2 linked regions of the Celeribacter indicus genome follow. The protein of the gene in region 2 interacts with the protein of the main gene of each other region in a pairwise test. Links are inferred from orthologs where the notes say so. Each region holds a gene or a part of one and is shown on either strand. Other genes may lie near its edges.

Region 1 (3,200 bases), 3.2 Mb from region 2 along the record:
GACCGCCGCACCGTCTCGCGCGCGGAACTCATCGGCATCATCCGGCCGCGGGTCGAGGAAATCCTCGAAGGCGTCCGCGAATGCCTCGATGCGGCCGGGTTCGAACACCTGCCCTCGCAGCAGGTCGTGCTGACCGGCGGCGGCTCGCAGATCCCCGGTCTCGACACGCTCGCGCCGAAGATCCTGGGCCAGCAGGTGCGGATCGGCCGTCCGCTGCGCGTGCAGGGACTGCCGCAGGCGGCGACCGGCGCGGCCTTCGCCTCCGCGGTCGGGCTCTGCCTCTTCGCCGCCAATCCGCAGGACGAATGGTGGGATTTCGAGATCCCGGCGGAACGCTATCCTGCCCATTCGCTCAAGCGGGCGATGCGCTGGTTCAAGGACAACTGGTGAGCGCGGCGGTTGCCGGCCTGCCGGGACGGTGGTAAAAGGGACATGGATCCGCGGCCAACGCGGGCGGCGACCGGCGCGGCCGGCACACCGAAGAGGCACCCGAGCAGTGCCCCGACATTGCGACGCCCAGTCCGGGACCCGTCCCGGAGGCGGGCCGTTCCCCCGGTCCCCGGCCGGGTGCGTAGGTGTCTGCGCGCCGCGACCAGCTAAATCTCGTGTTTTGCGCAAGATCCCGCCGAATTGTTGCGCGGGATCCCCCAGATTTTGTGGTTTTCTCCTGTTTTTGGGATGACGAGCCCCTCGAAACTCCGTAGGATTCGGGGTGAGTAGGTAAATTTTGCCCCGATTCAGGGGCGGGGACAGTCAACCGGCGGACAGGCGCAGACCTGACCGGCCGATCAAAACAGCAGGCGGACGATCATGGCTTTGAATCTGACGATGCCCGAGCGGGACGAGTTGAAACCGAAAATCACCGTGTTTGGTGTCGGCGGTGCGGGCGGCAACGCGGTCAACAACATGATCGAGAAGCAGCTCGAAGGCGTCGATTTCGTCGTGGCGAACACCGATGCGCAGGCGCTCCAGCACGCCAAGGCGCAGGCGCGCATCCAGATGGGCGTGAAGGTGACCGAGGGTCTCGGCGCGGGGGCCCGTCCCTCCGTCGGCGCCGCGGCGGCCGAGGAAAGCATCGAACAGATCGTCGACCACCTCGCGGGGGCGCACATGTGCTTCATCACCGCGGGCATGGGCGGCGGCACCGGCACCGGCGCCGCGCCGATCATCGCCCAGGCCGCGCGCGAGCTGGGCGTGCTGACCGTCGGCGTCGTGACCAAGCCCTTCCAGTTCGAAGGCGCCAAGCGCATGCGCCAGGCCGACGAGGGCGTGGAAGCGCTGCAAAAGATGGTCGACACGCTCATCGTGATCCCGAACCAGAACCTGTTCCGCCTCGCCAACGAGAAGACCACCTTCACCGAGGCCTTCTCCATGGCCGACGACGTGCTCTATCAGGGGGTGAAGGGCATCTCCGACCTCATGGTCCGTCCGGGGCTCATCAACCTCGATTTCGCCGACGTCCGTTCGGTGATGGACGAGATGGGCAAGGCGATGATGGGCACGGGCGAGGCGACCGGCGAGGATCGCGCGATCCAGGCGGCCGAGAAGGCCATAGCAAACCCGCTGCTCGACGAGATCTCGCTCAAGGGTGCGAAGGGTGTTCTCATCAACATCACCGGCGCCTACGACCTCACGCTGTTCGAGCTCGACGAGGCGGCGAACCGGATCCGCGAAGAGGTCGATCCGGACGCCAACATCATCGTCGGTTCGACCCTCGATCCCGACATGGAAGGGGGCATGCGCGTCTCCGTCGTCGCGACCGGCATCGACGCGAACCAGAATATCGGCGAAATGCCCGTGCCGCGCCGCCGCCTGGCCGAGCCGCTGCAATCGCCCGAAACGGTCGAGGAGAAGATCGAGCACGCCCCCGCCGCTCCGGCGGCCCCTGCGCCGCAGCCGCAGCCGCAGGCCTATCAGCCCGCCCCCGAGGCGCCGGCCCAGCCGACCCTCGACGTGTTCGACCCGCAGGCCACCCAGCGCCGCGAGGAGCAGGCCGCGCGCGAAAGCTATCGCCCCGCCGAGGACGACCTGCCGCCGCCCGCCTACCAGCCGCGTCCGCAGCCCGCGCCGCAGCCGGCGATGCACGAACCCGAGCCCGAGGCCTTCGTCGCGCCCCGCGCGCCCGCGCCGGGCACGCCCTCGCCGGAAGCCCTGGCCCGTCTTCAGGCCGCTGTCGCCAAGCAGCCGCGCGCCGAGCCGCGTCAGGTGCAGCCGCATCACCACCAGCCGCAGCCGGAACAGCCCGCCGCGAAACAGGGGCGTTTCGGGATCAATTCGCTCATCGGCCGCATGACCGGGCATGGCGAAGGCGAGGCGCAGCAGCCGCACGCCCACCAGCCCCAGCCCCGTGCCGCGCAGCCGGCGCCGCAGCCCCGCTTCGGCGCGCAGCCGCAGGCCCGCCCGCAGGTGCATCAGGCCTATGACGAGGATCAGGACAGCGATCCGCAGGCCGAGAAGATCGAGATCCCCGCCTTCCTGCGCCGTCAGGCGAACTGAAACAGGAGGGGACCGGCGGACATGACGCCGGGTCACGATCACATCGTGAAACATCGTGGAAAGGCCGCCTCCGGGCGGTCTTTCCTGTTTTGGAACAAGGGCTTGCCGCGCCCGCACGGGATCTTGCGCATCTTCCTGCCGGCGCGCGGCGGTCTATGTTTCAAACGGTTACAATCTTTGAATTGAGAGCCGGGCACGGCGTGGTTAAATCATCCTCAACGAAGGCGCCTCCGTGGCGCCGGGGGCCGGTGCGGTCCCTGTTCAGGAAGCCACCCGCTCCGACAAGAGGGCGGGAGAAAGCAGAGAGCAGATGGTGCAGACTACGGTAGCCAAAGAGATCCGGTTCGATGGGGTGGGCCTCCACTCCGGCGCGCCGGTGACCATGCGCGTCACGCCGGCGCCCGCCAACAGCGGGATCACCTTCCTGCGTGCCGACATCCATGCGGATGCCGCCGACCGCCGCGACCCGATCGTCGCCGCGCGCTGGGATACGGTCGTGCCCTCGCAACTCTGCACCCTGATCCGGAATGAAGACGGCGTCGAGCTGTCGACCATCGAGCATATCATGGCCGCACTGGCAGGGTGCGGCGTCGCCAACGCGACGATCTCCGTCGACGGGCCCGAAGTGCCCATCCTCGACGGCTCCGCCGCGCCCTTCGTCGACGGGATCCTCGCCGCCGGGCTGGTGCGCCAGGAGGGGCCGA
Region 2 (3,236 bases):
AAGCCGGAAACCGCGGTGCGGCGGATGCCGGCGGCATCTCCATCGGGCTCAACATCGTTCTGCCGCATGAGCAGGCGCCGAATGAATACGTGACCCCCGACCTGTGCTTCAACTTCCACTATTTCGCGGTGCGGAAGATGCATTTCCTGATGCGGGCCAAGGCAATCGTGGTGTTTCCGGGCGGTTTCGGCACGCTCGACGAGATGTTCGAAAGCCTCACGCTGATCCAGACCGGACGCATGGCGCGGGTGCCCTTCCTGCTGTTCGGCCGCGACTTCTGGCGCACGATCATCAACTGGGACGCGCTCGCCGAGGCGGGCACGATTTCGCCCGTCGATCTCGATCTGTTCAAATTCGTCGAAACGGCGGAGGAGGCCGTCGAGGCGATCGACACCTGGCCGCTCGAAGGCACGCGGGACAGCATCGTGGGGCGTTGAGGTCAGCCTGATCCCGTCAGGCCGATCTCCCCGGAAGGGGCAGCCTGGCCGGACGGCCGCGTTCCTGACATCGCGCAGTTCATATAGCGTTCCAGCGCCATGTCCTGAACGAGCAGGCCGATGGTCTTTCCACTGTCGCGGGCGAGAAGGTGCAGCATTTCAACCGTGCTTGCGTTGAGCAGGAGCGTGAGTTTTTCCATGTTCGGAACCTTGTGCGGGGTCAGAGCGGCAGGACCGGTGGTCCGGAATGCGGCGAGGCGGGACGAGGAGACCGATGGTCCGGAAAGGGCGCGCCGAAGCGTTTCATGAGCATGGCGCAAGGCTGTCCGATCTCCGCAGCTTCGCAGAGCCGCTCCCCCTCCACCGTCTGAAGCACGAGGTCGTCCTTGCCCCCGGCCAGCGCGTAACCCTTTGCCCGCAGCAAGTCCCGCAGCTCCGCCCATCCCTCCGCCTGAGCGAAATCATGGGCGAGATAGGCCCGAAGCGCATGCGGGCGGCGCGGCCCCCTGTAGCCGAACGCCCCTTCGCCGGGGCGTACGGCCCGGTCGGGGCCGGGACGACGAAAGGAAACGGGGCGCGCATTCGCCGGCCCCGCGGCGCAGGCGCCGTCGGTGACGGAATATTGGTCGAATCTGATCTCTGTGCAGTCCATGTCCGGAATGTATCCCGGAACGGTTAAGACCGCGTTAGCGGCGGGAAAGGATCAGAGCCGCGCTTCCGCCTCGATCTGGGCGCGGGACTTGCGCGCGCGCTCGGTCGCGGACTTGAGCTGGCCACAGGCAGCCATGATATCCTCCCCCCGCGGTGTGCGGATCGGGGAGGCATAGCCCGCCTGCATCAGGATCGTCGCAAAGGCGCGGATCCGGTTGTTCGAGGACCGCTTGTAGGGCGCACCGGGCCATTCGTTGAAGGGAATGAGGTTCACCTTCGCCGGAATGCCGTCGAGGAGCTTCACCAGGCGACGCGCATCCTCGTCGCTGTCGTTCACGTCCTTGAGCATGACGTATTCAAAGGTGATCCGCTCCGAATTCGTCGCCTTCGGATATTCGCGCAGCGCCTCGAGCAGCTTTTCGATGTTCCATTTCCTGTTGATCGGCACGAGCACGTCGCGCGTCTCGTCGGTCGTCGCGTGGAAGGACACGGCCAGAAGGCAGCCGATCTCCTGCGCGGTGCGATGGATCTCCGGCACGACGCCGGAGGTGGAGAGCGTGATACGGCGACGCCCGAGCGCGATGCCTTCGCCGTCCATCACGATTTTCATCGCATCACGAACGTTCTCGAAATTGTAGAGCGGTTCGCCCATGCCCATCAGCACGATGTTGGACAGAAGCCGCGTCTCGTCCTTCGGCGCGCCCTTTTCCGGCCACTCGTCCAGATCGTCGCGCGCCATCATCACCTGGCCGACGATTTCGGCGGCGGTCAGGTTGCGCACGAGCTTCTGCGTGCCGGTGTGACAGAAGGAACAGGTGAGCGTGCATCCGACCTGGGAGGAGACACAGAGCGTGCCCCGGCCCTCCTCGGGGATATAGACCACCTCGACCTCGTGGCCGCCGGCGATCCGCACGAGATATTTCCGCGTGCCGTCCTCGGAGACGAGCTTCGACACGACCTCGGGAATGCGCAGCTCGAATTTTTCCGCGAGGTCGGCGCGATAGGCTTTCGCGAGATTCGTCATCTCCGCAAAATCGCGCACGCCCCACTGGTAGATCCATTGCCAGATCTGTCCCGCACGCATCTTCGCCTGTTTCTCCGGGGTGCCGGCGTCGATCAGCGCCTGCCGCAACGCGTCCCGCGTCAGGCCGACAAGGTTGATCTTGCCCGATCCCGTTTCCTTGCGGGGAATGGTCAGGACATCCTGCGTGATGGGAGCGCTGGTGGACATGGCGTTTCTCTTATGCGGGTGGTCAAGCGGGCCTCATACAGGATTCTGCATCCGATGGAAAGGCGCATGGAAAAGGCCCCGCTCCGGCAGGGCCTTCCGTCACAGCTCCGCGAGCGCGCTCAGCTGTCGCAGCGTTTCGCCGCTTCCTCGACGGAGGCGGTGAAGCCAAGCAGGGAGAAGGTGTCCTTCGTCACCGTGCCGCGCGAGGAGTGACCGGTCAGCGTGGCGGCCGCCCCGCGCTTCATCGATGCGACGATCTTCTCGTCATCGGCCGCAGTCGCCGCCCAGGCCGTCTCGCCGTCGGTGAAGAGCGCGAAGCTCGTCCCGCCGATGTCGAGCGTCACCTCGGAGCCGGACGCGAAGGGATAGCCCCCCGCGAAGGAGATCTGCCCCTTCACACCGTTCGACGGCGCATAGGAGACGAAAAGCAGGATCTCGCCCCGGCGCACGGATTTGATCCGGCCGGCCTCATCGGTGTTGACGGTCTCCTTCGGCTTCGAGACGACCCAGCACTGCTTGGACGGGTTGGCCTCCTCGAAGACATACCAGTCCGTGTTGGACGCGACCTGATTGCTGCTTTCCTGGGCGACGGCGTGGCCCGCCGCCAGTGCGAAAGTTGCCGCAAGGAAAACCTGTTTCACGGAAAAGCTCATTGATCTTTCACTGCCCCTAACTAGTCCGGCCTTGATGTCTGATACCACCGCCGCATCCCGGCCCGGATCAGAACGGCGGTTTTTCAGCGCTTTTATGCCTTTTTCGCCATTTCGCGAAGACCCTACCGCAATTCCGCCGCCTTGGAAAAGGGCCGCAGGCAGAAATTCGCTGAAACGTGAAGCGCGGTTCAGAACCAGTCCCAGACGAGCTTGAGCGCGAGCGCGGTCGAGGCGGTCACGAGGACGGGCCGGATGAGCCGCGCC

Evidence for each region.
Region 1: the proteins of rlmN (region 2) and ftsZ interact in binary tests that used the Escherichia coli proteins (3 or more experiments, as listed by UniProt). The link is inferred for Celeribacter indicus from one-to-one orthologs.

What each region holds. Positions count from the first base shown.
Region 1 is NZ_CP004393.1:3,260,762-3,263,961, reverse strand. What follows is about bases 270-3,153. They hold ftsZ (cell division protein FtsZ), read left to right. Parts: upstream 270-810; coding sequence 811-2,496; downstream 2,497-3,153. Other genes in these bases: lpxC (UDP-3-O-acyl-N-acetylglucosamine deacetylase), read left to right, coding at 2,810-3,153; ftsA (cell division protein FtsA), read left to right, coding at 270-390. Outside these bases: more of ftsA, read left to right, coding at 1-269; more of lpxC, read left to right, coding at 3,154-3,200. UniProt on the Escherichia coli protein: Essential cell division protein that forms a contractile ring structure (Z ring) at the future cell division site. The regulation of the ring assembly controls the timing and the location of cell division.
Region 2 is NZ_CP004393.1:42,637-45,872, reverse strand. What follows is about bases 231-3,150. They hold rlmN (dual-specificity RNA methyltransferase RlmN), read right to left. Parts: upstream 2,320-3,150; coding sequence 1,141-2,319; downstream 231-1,140. Other genes in these bases: P73_RS00190 (invasion associated locus B family protein), read right to left, coding at 2,439-2,972; P73_RS24205 (hypothetical protein), read right to left, coding at 658-1,089; P73_RS00205 (hypothetical protein), read right to left, coding at 440-637; P73_RS00210 (LOG family protein), read left to right, coding at 231-437. Also shown: more of P73_RS00210, read left to right, coding at 1-230; P73_RS00185 (TSUP family transporter), read right to left, coding at 3,161-3,236.